Regions from separate parts of the Allobosea sp. NPDC055594 genome, predicted to be linked through region 3. Evidence: predicted binding sites of a transcription regulator. Region 3 holds the regulator's gene; each other region holds the start of a gene.

Region 1 (5,021 bases), 410 kb from region 3:
GCCAAGCTTCTCGGCCGCGGCCGAGAAGCTGCCGAGCGCGATCACCTGGCGGAAGCTGTCGAGCTGGTCGAGGCGAAGATCGCGCATCTCAAAGAATTTCTCATGCTCTGCATAACTTCGAGAAGCTTCATTTATGAGACGGCAAAGCGCAAGGTGGCTTGGTCGGCGCGAGAACGGCGGCCGCGGGAACAGCAACGATGAAGCTGCCAACAAGAGATTTCTGGCGTGCCCTTGAGCCCTCATCCTGAGGAGCAGCCACAGGCTGCGTCTCGAAGGATGCTTCAGGAGGCTCCGAGGCCGTCTGGTGCATCCTTCGAGACGCCGCTACCGCGGCTCCTCAGGATGAGGGCTCAAGGGCACGCCGATATCGGCGTGACGCGACAGGAGGCGCTGACCGAGCGCCCCGACCAGACGGAAAGGCGGCCCTGCGGGGTCGGAACGATTGCGATGACGATCTCCGAGTTCGCCGACCACACCGCGCCGCCCATCCTCGTCCGCGACGCGCAGGAGGCGGATATGGCCGCGATCCAGGCGATCTACAGCCACCATGTCCTGCACGGCCTTGCCAGCTTCGAGGAGACGCCGCCGAGCATCGAGGAGATGCTGGCGCGCCGGCAGGCGGTGCTCGGGCTCGGCCTGCCTTATCTTGCCGCCGAGCTCGATGGCCGCGTCGTCGGCTACAGCTATGCCAGCCTCTACCGCCCTCGCCCGGCCTATCGCCACACCATCGAGGACTCGGTCTACGTCGCAGAGGGACAGGCCGGCCGCGGCATCGGCGGTTCGCTGCTCGGCGCGCTGATCGCCCGTTGCGAGGCCGGCCCCTGGCGCCAGATGCTGGCGGTGATCGGCGACAGCGGCAATGCCGGCTCGATCGGCTTGCATCGCCGCTTCGGCTTCGAGCCGGTCGGCACCTTGCGCTCGGCCGGCTTCAAGCTCGGCCGCTGGGTCGACACCGTGCTGATGCAGCGCAGCCTCGGACCGGGAGACCAGACGCTGCCCGGCGGAGCGAGATAGTGTTTCTCCACAGACAGTGCATGTCATCCCGGACGGAGCGAAGCGGAAATCCGGGATCCATGACGGAGCGCTTCCGATGGAGGTTCAGGCATGGATCCCGGATCGGCGCGGCTTTGCCGCTTGTCCGGGATGACCGCGCCAGGGCGAGCGCGACTGCTTGCTGCCGTCAATGAATCCACGATGATCTCCCACCGCACCGTCTTCTGCCTCGGGCTGGCGCAGCTCATCTCCTGGGGCGTCTCCTATTATCTGGTCGGCGCCTTCGGTGAGCTGATCGGCAAGGAGCTTGGCTGGTCGCAGGCGATCATCCATGGCGGGCTCTCTGCCGGCCTGCTGGTGATGGGTTTGACCTCCGGCGCAGTCGGCCGGCTGATCGACCGTCATGGCGGCCGCACCGTGATGTGCCTGGGATCGCTGCTCACCGCCGCCGGCTGCCTCGGCCTCGCCTACGCTCACACGATCGCCGCCTACTACGCCGCCTGGATATGCCTCGGCCTCGCCATGCGGCTGAGCCTCTACGATGCCGCCTTCGCCGCCCTGGCCCGCATCGGCGGCAGCGCCGCGCGCCGGCCGATCGCCCAGATCACCCTGCTCGGCGGCCTGGCCTCGACCGTGTTCTGGCCGCTCGGCCATGCGCTCGCCGAACAATTCGGCTGGCGCGGCGCGCTGATCGCCTATGCCGGCTTCGCGCTGCTCACCTTGCCACTGCACCTGACGCTGCCGACTGCCTCGGCGCGGCCCTTGTCCGACGCGGCCGCAGCAAAGACCGTCGTCACGCTCAGCCCGGCCGATACCCGCTTCGCCGGCCTGCTCTACGCGCTGATCGTCACCTTCGCCGGCGTCCTCAATGCCGGCATGTCCGCCCATATGATCGGCATCCTCGCCGGACTCGGCCTGCCGGCCGCGGCCGCGGTCTGGATCGGCTCGACCCGCGGCATCGGCCAGTCGCTGGCGCGGCTCGGCGAAGTCCTGTTCGGCGCGCGGACCAGTCCGTTCAACCTCAACCTCGTCGCCTGCCTCGTCCTGCCGCTCTGCTTCGTCCTCGGCCTCGCCGGCGGGGCCAGCGCCATCGCGGCGCTGGCCTTCGCCTTCTGCTATGGGGCCGGCAATGGCGTGCTGACGATCACGCGCGGCACGCTGCCGCTGATGCTGTTCGACCCGAAGAGCTATGGGGCCTATGTCGGCAGGCTGTTGGCGCCCGGCTTCTTCCTCTCGGCCGCCTCGCCGCTCGGCTACGCGCTGCTGATCGAGCGCTATGGCGCCTCGGCGGCGCTGATCCTGTCGGGGACGCTGGCGCTCGCCATGCTGGTCTCGGCGATCCTGCTCAGGCGACGCTTCCGCAGCCTGCCACGCTCCTGACAGCGCCTGTCAGCAAGCGCGACAAGAACAATGCAGCAACATCGGCGGCTGCGTGCTACTCATGCCCGCCTCTCGCCCAGCTGCACTGGCACGGCCCGGCGATTGCCCTATCTGTACGGCTAAAGCTCAATCGGACACCACCATGGCCCGCAAGACCACGCTCGCCGAACAGGCCGCGACGCTGGAAGACATGTTCGACCGCAAGTCCGCACAGGACTCGGCGGCCGATCGGAATGCCCGCGTCATCTCCGTGCGCGGCGCGCGCGAGCACAATCTCAAGAATGTCGACCTCGCGATTCCGCGCGACAAGCTGGTGGTGTTCACCGGGCTTTCCGGCTCCGGAAAATCCTCGCTCGCCTTCGACACGATCTATGCGGAGGGCCAGCGCCGCTATGTCGAGTCGCTCTCGGCCTATGCCCGCCAGTTCCTCGAGATGATGCAGAAGCCCGATGTCGACCAGATCGACGGGCTCTCGCCGGCGATCTCGATCGAGCAGAAGACCACCTCGAAGAACCCGCGCTCGACCGTCGGCACCGTCACCGAGATCCACGACTATATGCGCCTGCTCTGGGCGCGCGCCGGCATCCCCTATTCGCCGGCGACCGGCCTGCCGATCGAGAGCCAGACCGTACAGCAGATGGTCGACCGGCTGGTCGAGCTGCCGGAGAAGACGCGCGGCTACCTGCTGGCGCCGGTGGTGCGCGGCCGCAAGGGCGAGTTCCGCAAGGAGATGGCAGAGTGGCTGAAGCGCGGCTTCCAGCGCGTCAAGGTCAATGGCGAGTTCTACGAGATCGCGGACGCGCCTGCGCTCGACAAGAAGTTCAAGCACGACATCGACGTCGTCGTCGACCGCATCGTGATCCGGCCCGATCTCGGCGCCCGCCTCGCCGACTCGCTGGAGCAGGCGCTCGACCTCGCCGAGGGCATCGCGGTCTTCGAATATGCCGACGAGAAGGAGGAGAATGGCGAGGCCAAGCGCGTCACCTTCTCCTCGAAATTCGCCTGCCCGGTCTCCGGCTTCACCATCCCCGAGATCGAGCCGCGGCTGTTCTCGTTCAACAACCCGTTCGGCGCCTGCCCGGCCTGCGACGGCCTCGGCCACGAGATGCGGATCGACCCGGAGATGATAGTCCCGGACCATTCGCTCTCGCTGAAGAAGGGCGCGATCGCGCCCTGGGCCAAGTCGACCTCGCCCTATTACGGCCAGACGCTCGATGCGCTGGCGAAGCATTTCGGCTTCTCGACGACCAAGCCTTGGAGTGAGCTGCCGCAGAGCGCCCGCGACGCCATCCTGTTCGGCACCGGCACCGAGGCCGTGCGCATGGCCTATAATGACGGCCTGCGCGCCTATGAGGTGAAGAAGCCCTTCGAGGGCGTGATCACCAATATGGAGCGGCGCTGGAAGGAGACCGAGAGCGACTGGGCCCGTGAGGAGATCGGCCGCTTCATGTCGGAGACGCCGTGCGCGGCGTGCAACGGGTTTCGCCTGAAGCCCGAGGCGCTGGCGGTCAAGATCGACATGCGCCATATCGGCGAGGTCTCGCGGCTTTCGGTCAAGGACGCGCTCGCCTGGGTCAGCGCCCTGCCCGAGCGGCTCTCGAAGAAGCAGAACGAGATCGCCCCGCGCATCCTGAAGGAGATTCGCGACCGGCTGACCTTCCTGCTCGATGTCGGGCTCGAATACCTCACCCTCGCCCGCGCCTCCGGCACGCTTTCGGGCGGCGAGAGCCAGCGCATCCGCCTCGCCAGCCAGATCGGCTCCGGCCTAACCGGCGTGCTCTATGTGCTGGACGAGCCCTCGATCGGCCTGCACCAGCGCGACAATGAGCGCCTGCTCGGCACGCTGCGCCGCCTGCGCGACCTCGGCAACACCGTGATCGTCGTCGAGCATGACGAGGACGCGATCCTTACCGCCGACTATGTCGTCGATGTCGGCCCCGGCGCCGGCATCCATGGCGGCGAGATCATCGCCAAGGGCACGCCGCAGGACATCCTCAGTGACCCGAACTCGCTCACCGGCAAATACCTCACCGGCGAGATGAGCGTCGCGGTGCCCGGCAAGCGCCGCAAGCCGCAGAAGGGCCGGAGCCTGAAGATCGTCGGCGCCCGCGGCAACAACCTCAAGGACGTCAACGTCGACATCCCGCTCGGCCTGTTCACCTGCATCACCGGCGTGTCGGGCGGCGGCAAGTCGACGCTGGTCATCGACACGCTCTACAAGGCGATCGCGCGCAAGCTCAACGGCTCGATCGAGCACCCTGCCCCGCATGAGCGCATCGAGGGCATGGAGCATCTCGACAAGGTCATCGACATCGACCAGTCGCCGATCGGCCGCACGCCGCGCTCCAACCCGGCGACCTATACCGGCGCCTTCACGCCGATCCGCGAATGGTTCGCCGGCCTGCCCGAGGCCAAGGCGCGCGGCTATCAAGCAGGCAGGTTCAGCTTCAACGTGAAGGGCGGCCGCTGCGAGGCCTGCCAGGGCGACGGCGTCATCAAGATCGAGATGCACTTCCTGCCGGACGTCTACGTCACCTGCGATGTCTGCAAGGGCAAGCGCTATGACCGCGAGACGCTCGAGGTGAAATACCGCGAGCGCTCGATCGCCGACGTGCTCGACATGACGGTCGAGGAGGCCAAGGACCTGT
Region 2 (5,021 bases), on a different contig from region 3:
GCGGCGGCCAGCGGCCGGCTGTCGGTCTCGAAGCGCTCCGAGATCACGAAGACATTGGCGGCGATCGGCAGCGCCGCATAGAGCACGCCGGCTTTGACCCAGAACGGGTCGAGTCTGAGTACGATGGCGAGCACGAACCAGGTCAGCAGCGGGTGCAGGACGAGCTTGCCGAGGACGAGCGGCAGCACGCCTTTCAGCGGCAGCCTGCCTTCCCGGCTCCACTGCCAGGCGGCGACGCCGAGCGCGAAGATGCCGACCGGGGCGGCCGAGCCGCCGAGGAAGACGAGGAAGCGGTCGATCGGCTCGGGGATGGAAAGGCCGCTGAGTGAGAGCGCGACGCCGCCCATGATCGAGAGCATGAAGGGATTGACGATGGTGCCGCGCACCAGCCTTGCCGCGATGCGCCAGGGCGAGCCCTTGCCCCGCCCGGCCTCGATCAGCCCGATCGCGAGGGGAACGACCAGTGCCGTGTCGCAGATCAGCCCGATCGCGATCGGCGCTGCCGCCCCGTCGCCGAGGAAGGCCAGCATCAGGGGAATGCCGAGGAAGGCGAAATTGCCGCCGACCAGGCTCTGGCCGCGCGAGACCGCATTGGGGAAGGGCATCCCGAAAAAGCGGCGCGCCACAAGGATGCCGAGGCCCATCCCCACGATGCCGAGCAGGGCCAGGGCGGCGAAGAACACCCCGTTCCAGAGCTCGGCGATCGGCTGGCGCGACATCACCCGGAGCACCATCGCCGGCGTCGCCACCATGAAGGCATAGGTGTTGAGCACCCGGACCGCATCGCTGCCGAACAGGCCGCGCCAGGCGGAGAGGGCACCGAGCCCGATCACGGCGAAGAAGGGCGTGCTGGTGGCGAGGAATTGCAGCATGACAGGTCCGGCGGTCCGTGCGTTGGACCTCGGGCGAGGAGCTAGCAGATTTGCGTGGGGATGACGGCCCCTGCCCATGCATGGCGCCCGGCATGTTTGCGGGGGGAGGCGGAATACCGGCGGCTGCGATGCGGATCAGGGCTGGCCGAGACGTGCGAGCGCGAGCTGGAGCGGCAGGTCGGAGACGCGGATGAAGCCGAGATAGGGGTGGTCCATGTCGATGATCAGCACCAGTGCTGCCGTCACCGACAAGGCCGAGCCTAACAGCGTCACCACGACCGTGGCATTTCCCGGGCTCAGCAGGCCGAAGGAGGCGAAGAGCAAAGCGAGCCAGAAGACGAGGATGATGATGAAGATGCCTGGGAAGCCGCCGGTCTCGGTTTCCGGCCGCTGCCACCTCATTTCCGAGATCTGTCCGCTGAGCTGGAGGGCTCGGGCCTGAAGCCAGCGCTGTCCGTCATTGGCCGGTACGAGATGCCTGAGCCCGATCTGGATGGGCTCGACGTCGAGGCCCTCATGCAGCAGCCCCTCGCGTTCATCTTTGAGCTCGTTCAGCCTCGTCTCGAGGCTCTGTCGCAGGGCGACGCGCAGCGGCTTCGTCTCCGGCCCGTATTGGGCCATCGTCCGGTCGAGGAGCACGACATGGGCCGCCGAGGTTCTGAGCTCGGTCCCGGCTTCGTCGAAGGAGCGTTTCGCCGAGGCGATCAGCAGGCCGAGCGCGATCGCGGACAGGGTTCCGATGATGGCAGTGGCGAGCTTGATCAACTCCCGGGAGTCGGGGGAGAGATGATGATCCTGCAGGCGCGCGCGCAGCAGCATTCCGCCGGCTGCTGCGCCGAACACGAAGATGAACGCGACGGCGCCGACCAGGAACGGAGTCATGCTCTTTCCCCGCATGTCTGTGGCGTGAGATTATTCGGCGAGCCAAGGGCACGGTAGTGGTCGTTTGGGTAGCGAAGTGCTGCCCGCCAGGGCTTCCGCCGGCTGGACTACTTCCTCGCCGCGGCGCCGGCGGTCTTCGCCGCCCTGCCGCGCCAGATCCTGAGGGCCGGCTCGACGACGAAATGCATGCCGACGAGGCAGAGCCCGCCGATCGCAAGCCCGAACACGGCCGAGGCGCCGGCAGTGGTCAGCCATTCCAGCAGGCCGGACGCCGCCGGGACGGCCTGCCCGACCGCCACCGCGACGCCGTGAATGGCGTGCTCGATCCCGTCGAGGCCGTAGCCGGCGAGGCCGTGGATGATGATGCCGCCGCCGACCCAGAGCATCGCGGCGGTGCCGACTGCGCTCAGCGCTTTCAGGAAATGCGGCATGCCGAGGACGAGGCCGCGGCCGATCGGCCGGATCAGCGGCTTGCCGGTGCGCGCCATCGCGGCGCCTGCATCGTCCGCCTTCACGATCAGGGCGACGGCGCCATAGACCAGCAGGGTCATGCCGAGGCCGACCACGGCAAGCACCAGGGCCTGCGTCCAGTAGGACGAGGCGGTGACGGTCGCGAGCGTGATCGCCATGATCTCGGCGGAGAGGATGAAATCGGTCTTGATCGCGCTTGAGATCTTCTGTGCCTCGAGCTGCGTGGCATCGAGGATTTCGGCCGTGGCTTCGCCCTGCACCGCCTCGTGCCCGGCATGCGGCATGACGAGCTCGTAGACCTTCGCGAAGCCCTCGAAGCAGAGATAGGCGCCGCCTGCCATCAGGAGCGGCGTGATCGCCCAGGGCGCGATGAAGCTCAGCACCAAAGCCGCCGGCAGCAGGAAGATGAGCTTGTTCTTGAGTGAGCCGAGGGCGATCTTGCCGATGATCGGCAGCTCGCGATCGGCCGAGAAGCCGACGGCATAGCGCGGCGTCACGGCCGCATCGTCGATGACGATGCCCGCAGCTTTGGCGCCCGCCTTGGTCGCCTGGCCCGCCGCATCGTCGAGCGCGGCGGCCGCGACCTTGGCGAGGCCGGCGATGTCGTCGAGAAGCGCGAACAGTCCTGAGCTCATCTCTGTCCCCGGGAAGGCGGCGGGCGTGCCTGCCTCGCAGCAAGCCGATCGGCATTTCCTTGATATGACAGAAAACCTGCGATTGGCGACAGTTCGGCCGGCTGGGAGGCGATTCCTGCCATGTCTCGCCTTTCTGGCAAGGAGCGGGCCGCATATCCGGGCTTGACTCCGGCAGAGTTTGGGAGTGGTTTTGTGTCGGAACAAATAGTGAACATTTTTCATGCCCGACATCCCTTCCTCCGCGTTGGCCAGTCTCCGGCAAAGCCTCGCTCTGGCGGGGCTGGCGCGCGAGCTCGCGCCGGTGGAGCGGGTCGGTTTCGGCATGGCGGGGCTGGATGAGCCGCTGGGCGGTGGCGTCGCCCGGGCCGCCCTGCACGAGGTCTATGCGTCCGGCGGGGCCGATCTGCCCGCCGCGACCGGCTTCGCCGCGGCGCTGGCCCTGCGGGCCGCGGGGGCGCGGCCGCTGCTCTGGGTTCGGCAGGATTTTCTGGCGGCCGAGGCCGGCCGGCTGCACCCGTCCGGCCTCGCCGAACTCGGCCTCGACCCCGCGCAGGTTCTGCTGGTGCGGGCCCGCGATGCCGAGGGCGTGTTGCGCGCCGGGGCCGAGGCGGCCCGCTGTTCGGCGCTCGGCGCGGCGCTGATCGAGCCCTGGGGCGAGCCGCGCCAGCTCGATCTGACCGCCAGCCGGCGCCTTGCTCTGGCAGCCGAGGCTTCCGGCGTCATGACCCTGCTCCTGCGGGTCTCTCCTGAGCCGGCGCCCAGCGCGGCGACGACCCGCTGGCTGGTGCGGGCCCTGCCGTCGCGGCCGCGCGAGGCCAATGCGCCGGGCGATCCGGCCTTCAGTTTGAGGCTGCTGCGCCATCGCGGCGGCCTCGGTGAGTGTGAGTGGCGTGTGGAGTGGAACCGTGAGCAACGATCTTTCCAGGAATGGAGCCGGGAGGATGGAGGCCGAAGCGATGCAGCGCCGCTATCTCGCCCTCTGGTTTCCCTTCCTGGCGAGCGACCGGCTGCATCGGCAGAGGGCGCTCCCGCCTGGCGCCGGGCTGGATGAGCGGCCGCTCGTCCTGGTCGAGAAGGAGGGCGGTGCGCTCAGGCTCGCCGATTGCGACCGGCGAGCCGTCGCGCTCGGCCTGACCCGCGGCCTGACCCTCGCCGATGCCCGCGCCCGCATTCCCGATCTCGCCATCGCCGAGGCCGATCCCGCCGCCGATGCGCGCTTTCTCGAACGCCTTGCCGGGCTTTGCGACCGTTTCACCCCGCTGGTTGCGCTCGATCCGCCGCATGGGCTGGTGCTCGACATCAGCGGCTGCGCCCATCTCTTCGGCGGCGAGGCAGCATTGCGCCAGGAGATCGGCATCCGGCTGCGCCGGCTCGGCCTCCAGCTTCGCGCCAGCATCGCCGGTACGCCCGAGGCGGCGCGCGCGCTCGCCCGCTTCGGCGATTGCGCCGTCTCCCCGCCGGGCGGCGATACGGAGCGCACCCGGCTCCTGCCGGTCGCCGCCCTGGAGGCGCCGCCCGAGGTTATTCTTGCTCTGTCACGGGCCGGGCTGAAGACGCTCGCCGATCTCACTGCCCGTCCTTCGGGCACGCTGTCCGCCCGCTTCGGCGAGGCCCTCGCCAGGCGCCTGCAACGCATCCTCGGCCATGAGGATATTCGCATCACGCCCTTGCGGCCGCCGCCCGATTGCATGGTCGAGCGGCATTTCCCCGAGCCGCTGCAGGATACCGATGGGCTGGAGGCGATCCTGCGGCATTTGCTCGACGAGGCCGCCCGCATTCTCGATCAGCGCGGCGAGGGCGGGCGCGCCTTCGAGATCAGCTTCTTCCGCAGCGACGGCGCCGTCCGGCGCATGTCCCTCGAGACCGGTCGTCCCTCGCGCGATCCCGCCGCCATATTGCGGCTCTACCGCGAACGCATCGACACGCTGGCGGACCCGCTCGATCCCGGTTTCGGCTTCGATGCGATCCGCCTCGCCGTGCCGGTTTGCGAGCCGCTCGGGACGCCGCAGGCGAGCCTTGACGGGCGCGCCGTCGAGGAGGAGGCGGTGGCCGATCTGGTCGACCGGCTCGGCGCCCGCTTCGGCCGTGACCGGGTGCTGCGCTTCGTCGCGCGCAACTCCCACCATCCCGAGCGGGAAGCGGGGATGGTCCCGGCCGTCGG
Region 3 (5,021 bases):
GCCGCACGACGTCAACGCACCGGACCGGTGACCCCGGGCTCGGCCGAAACGGCGGGTAGACGGGCCGGGCTGCGCCTGGCCATCCTGGCCGGTAGCGGCGAATACCCGCCCCATGTCGCCCGCAACGCGCTCGCGGCCGGGGCGGAGGTCTATGTCGCGGCGCTTTCGGGCGCGGCGAACATCGCCGATTTTCCCGGCTGCGAAGCGCAGGAATACCGGCTCGGCCAGCTCGGCCGCCTGCTCGGTGCGCTCAAGCGCCGCAACGTCACTGATATCGTGATGATCGGGGCGTTGCCGCGACCGAGTTTCGGTGCGCTGGCGCCAGAGCTCTCGACCCTGAAATACCTGCCGCATTTCGCGCGCGCCTTCCAGGGCGGCGATGACCATCTGCTTCGGGGGGTCGTGAGCTTCTTCGAGGGGCAGGGGTTCCGGGTCGGGAGCCCGGCGGAGATGGCCCCGGAGATCGTCGCGCCGCTCGGCGCTCTCGGGCGGATTGTCCCGACTCCAATTGCCCGCAGTGCCTTGCTACGCGGCTTCGACCTGCTGGCGGCATTGTCGCCCTTTGATATCGGCCAGGGCGCGGTCCTCGCCGATCATCGCGTGATCGCGGTCGAGGCGGCCGAGGGAACCGATGCCATGCTCGAGCGTGTCGCCGGACTGGTGAGGGCAGGGCGCCTCAAGCTGGCAAAGGGCGATGGTGTCCTCGTCAAGGCGCCGAAGCTCGGCCAGGACCTGCGCGTCGACATGCCCGCGATCGGGCCCGAGACCGTCGCGCGGCTCGCAGAAATCGGCCTGGCCGGAATTGCGGTGAAGGCCGGAGGTGTGCTCGTCGGCGATCGTGCCCGTCTGGCCGCGAGCGCCGATGCCGTGGGCATCTTCATCGAGGGCGTGCCTTGAGCACGCCGCCCTTCCGGCTTTTCGTCGTCGCTGGCGAGGCCTCTGGCGACGCGCTCGGTGCGCGTTTCGTGCAGCAGCTTCGCCACCGGCTTGCAGGGCGCCCGCTCGATCTGCGCGGCGTCGGAGGCGAGGTTCTGGCGGCGGAAGGCTTGGCGAGCATCTTCCCCCAGGAGGACATCGCGGTGATGGGCTTCGGCCCGGTCGTCGCCCGCCTGCCATTGCTGCTGCGTCGCATCTCTGACGCGGCGCAGGCTGCTGCCGCCTTCGCGCCCGATCTGATGCTGACGATCGACGCGCCTGACTTCAGCCTGCGCGTCGACAAGAAGCTGCGCCGGCTCAATCCTGCTGTGCCGATCGCGCACTGGGTCTGCCCGAGCGTCTGGGCCTGGCGCCAGGGCCGGGCGCGGCGCATGCGCCCGCATGTCGACAGGATCCTGGCGCTGCTGCCCTTCGAGCCGGAGGCGCTTGCGCGTCTCGGCGGACCCGACACGGTCTATGTCGGGCATCCGCTGATCGAGCGGCTAACGGAGCTGCGTCCCGGGCCGGATGAAGCCAGGGTTCGGGCCGACGCGCAGGAGCCGCTTATCCTCGTGCTGCCGGGTAGCCGTGGCTCCGAGATCCGCCACCTCATGCCCGCCTTCGGCGAGACGATTGCGCGTATCGCCCAGGCTCTGCCGCGGGCACGCTTCGTCTTGCCGGCCGTGCCGCGTCTGGTCGAAGCCATTACCGGGATCGTCGCAAGCTGGCCCGTGAAACCCGAGATCGTGACGGGGGAGGCGGCCAAGCTCGCGGCCTTCCGTCAGGCGCGCGCGGCACTCGCCGCCTCCGGAACGGTGACGCTCGAGCTCGCCCTGGCGCAGGTGCCGACCGTCGCCGCCTATCGTGGTGCCGGCTGGGAGGCGGCGCTGGCCCGCCGCCTGATCAAGCTGCCGACGGTCATCCTGCCGAACCTCATTCTCGGCGAGAACGTCGTTCCCGAGTTCATCCAGGACGATGTGACGCCGGACGCGCTGGCCCTGGCTCTCGCCGCGGTGATCGGCGACGGTGCGGCGCGCGACCGCCAGCTTGACGGTTTCGCCACGCTCGAGCACAGGATGCGCAGCGCCGGCCCGAGTCCGGCCGCCAATGCCGTCGATGCGGCGCTGGCGCTGCTGCGGCAGCAGCCGGCATCGTAGCGCGGGATCGCCGAATTCGCCGCGGATCGGCAGTCCGCGGCGGTCAAGCCCACTACCGCGACGGCCATCATCGTGCCCGGAATCGCCGGCCTGAGCTCTATCGCCGCTCCGTCTCTTCTTGCTGCCCTGTTCTCCGCAAAGCTTCGCGTGCAAGGAGAAGGACAGCTTTCGCGCCTTGCAAGACCGTGCTGAACCTCTCTTGCGGAACACATGGCGAACAGGTATGTTGTTCGTGCTTTGTTTCGATTCCGATGCGAAAGGCCGGGCGGCGAGATCATGCTGACACGCAAACAGTTCGAACTGCTTCGCTTCATCCATGAACGCCTGCGCGAATCCGGCGTCCCGCCCTCCTTCGACGAGATGAAGGATGCGCTCGACCTGCGCTCCAAATCCGGCATTCACCGGTTGATCATGGCGCTGGAGGAGCGCGGCTTCATTCGCCGGCTACCGAACCGCGCCCGGGCGCTCGAAGTCATCAAGATGCCGGACGGAATCGGCGGTGCGCCGGGGCAGCGCGCCCGTTTCAGCCCGTCCATCGTGCAGGGCGGGCTCGGCCAGACTCCGCCTGCCCCAGCCGCCAACCTCGCCAAGCCGCGCCCTGCCACCGCCGAGGAGAACGGACGCACGACCGTTTCAATCCCGGTGATGGGCCGAATCGCCGCTGGCACGCCGATCTCGGCGATCCAGGATCGCAGCTACAGCGTCTCCATGCCGGCCGACATGCTCGGCGGCGGCGAGCACTACGCGCTGGAGGTCCGCGGCGATTCGATGATCGAGGCCGGCATTCTCGACGGTGACACCGTCGTCATTCGCAAGCAGGACACCGCCAACACCGGCGACATCATCGTCGCCCTGATCGATGACGAGGAGGCGACGCTGAAGCGCCTGCGCAAGCGCGGCTCCTCGATTGCCCTGGAGGCCGCCAACCCGGCCTACGAGACCCGCGTGCTCGGCCCGGATCGCGTCAAGATCCAGGGTCGGCTCGTCAATCTGATGCGGCGCTACTGAAGCAAGCTGGTGTCCTCTGCCTGCTCCGCCGTTGCAGCGGCTGGCAGCGAGGTGGCAGGGGCGCGTCCCGGCTCCGGTGACGAAGGCGCGACGACGGGAGCAGGCCGGGCCCGGGTCCAGGGCCGCAGGCGCGTCGCGTCCTCGGCGGTGTAGGCGCGCCAGTTGCCGCCAGGCGAGGAGCCCAGCGCCGTCGCTCCGTCACGCGTGAGCGCAGCCCGATCGATCAGTCGGGCGGTGCAGCTGCCATTGGCATGGAGCGGCGTCACGACGAGATCGGCGCGCAGGCAATCCTCGACGATGGCGATGCGGTCGCGAGTGTAGGCGACTTTGCGGCCGTCCCTGAGGCGGATCACGCAGCCGCGCGCATCGCAGGCGGCGCCTTCTCGCAAGGCCGGATCGTCCGGGGAGCGGGAATCCCCGTCGGCATGGAGCCATTGCGCCAGGACGAAACGGCTCGGCTTGCCTGCGAGGACGAGCCGCCCTTCGGGGCCGCGTACCAGAATGCCGGAACCGTCGCGCTCGATCAGGATGTCCGGCCGCGTCGGGTCCGAGGCGAGCGCCAGACCGGCGCAGAGCGGCAATGCCGCCAGGTAGCGCAAGGCCGTCGTCCACAAGGTCAGCCAGAGCAGCGCCAGGGCGAACAGGGCGAGCGCCAGGGCGTCGAAGGCCGGCAGCACCACTGTCGAGCGCTCGATCCCGGCAACCCAGTGGGCGAGCCGCAGGACGAGGCCGGAGGCCCAGCCCATCAGGGCCCAGGCGGGCCAGTCGAGCCCGAAGGGATAGGCCAGCACGCCGAAGACCGCGGCCGGCATGACGATCAACGAGACGAAAGGCAAAGCGAGCGCGTTGCCGAGCAGGCCGAACGGGTTGAAGGTCTGGAAATGATAAACTCCGAAGGGTGCCGTCGCCGCCGTCGCCAGCAAGGTGGTGACGACGATGCCGACCGCGGAGAGCCAGAGCGGCCGCAAGGGCCAGGACCAGCTCGCAGCGGCCGGGTCGGGTGAGCGCTCCTGCCAGCGCTCGGCGAAGGCGATCAGCGCGGCGACCGCGCCGAAGGACATCTGGAAGCTCGGCCCGAGCAGCGCTTCGGGCTCTCGCAGCAGCACGATGATCGCGGCGAGAGCGAGATTGCGCATGCTGAGGGCCGGCCGGTCGACCAGGATGGCGCCGAGCATCACCAGGGTCATGATCAAGGAGCGGACCGTCGCGACCTCGGCGCCCGAGAAAACGCAATAGGCGGTGGCGCCGAACATGGCGGCGAGCGCAGCAAGCTTCTTGATCGGCCAGAAGAGCGTGAGGCCGGGCGACAGCGCCAGTAGCGCCCGCGCCAGCCAGAAGATCGTGCCGGCCGCCAGAACCATGTGCAGGCCGGAGATCGAGACGATGTGGTAGATGCCGGCGGCGCGCAGATCGTCATTGGTCGGCTCAGTGATCAGGCCGCGCTTGCCGGTGACCAGGGCGGCCGCCATCGCGCCCGCCTGCCCGCCGCCGATCGTGGCGATGCGCTCGGTCAGCGCATTGCGCGCCTGGTCGATGGTGATGCTCCAGGCGAGCTGCCGCGACGGCCGAGAAGGCGCCGGTGCCAGCGTGACCTTTCCGGCAATGCTGCCGACCGCCCCGATGCCGCGGAAGAAGGCGTCGCGGGCGAAGTCATAGCCGCCGGGACGCGCCGGTCCAGGCGGCGGCAGGAGCCGCGCGGTCGCCATGATGTGATCGCCGGGCTTCAAGGTCGTCGCGGTGGTGCTGACGCGGACGCGCCTTGGGCGCTGCTGCGGTTCGACGCCCGGCAGGGCGGTGACCAGGACGACCAGACGGACGCCCTTCTCGCGCTGCTCCAGCGTCTCGACGAAACCGGTGAGCTTGCCGACATGGAACCGGGAGAGCGCCGGTGCCGCGATGCTCGCCGCCCGCCAGGCTCCGGCGCCGAAGCCGGCAAAGAGT

What was found. Region 3 encodes LexA, which represses DNA repair genes until DNA is damaged. Its sites were predicted from a motif close to TGTTCNNNNTGTGTTCNG; they were not measured.
Region 1: uvrA (excinuclease ABC subunit UvrA) is a predicted target of LexA. The motif match lies at 2,397-2,414, and genes of this name have one in related genera.
Region 2: ACWGRX_RS06640 (ImuA family protein) is a predicted target of LexA. The motif match lies at 3,057-3,074, and genes of this name have one in related genera.

What each region holds. Positions count from the first base shown of each region.
Region 1 is NZ_JBSHIO010000001.1:130,637-135,657, reverse strand. It holds gene ACWGRX_RS00695 (LysR family transcriptional regulator) at 1-87, opposite strand, end outside; gene ACWGRX_RS00690 (GNAT family N-acetyltransferase) at 448-1,014, shown strand; gene ACWGRX_RS00685 (MFS transporter) at 1,195-2,373, shown strand; gene uvrA (excinuclease ABC subunit UvrA) at 2,516-5,021, shown strand, end outside.
Region 2 is NZ_JBSHIO010000002.1:583,935-588,955, reverse strand. It holds gene ACWGRX_RS06655 (AEC family transporter) at 1-872, opposite strand, end outside; gene ACWGRX_RS06650 (bestrophin-like domain) at 1,008-1,754, opposite strand; gene ACWGRX_RS06645 (DUF808 domain-containing protein) at 1,862-2,860, opposite strand; gene ACWGRX_RS06640 (ImuA family protein) at 3,081-3,911, shown strand; gene ACWGRX_RS06635 (Y-family DNA polymerase) at 3,817-5,021, shown strand, end outside.
Region 3 is NZ_JBSHIO010000001.1:540,865-545,885, reverse strand. It holds gene lpxA (acyl-ACP--UDP-N-acetylglucosamine O-acyltransferase) at 1-31, shown strand, start outside; gene ACWGRX_RS02540 (LpxI family protein) at 28-897, shown strand; gene lpxB (lipid-A-disaccharide synthase) at 894-2,072, shown strand; gene lexA (transcriptional repressor LexA) at 2,349-3,080, shown strand; gene ACWGRX_RS02525 (ComEC/Rec2 family competence protein) at 3,074-5,021, opposite strand, start outside.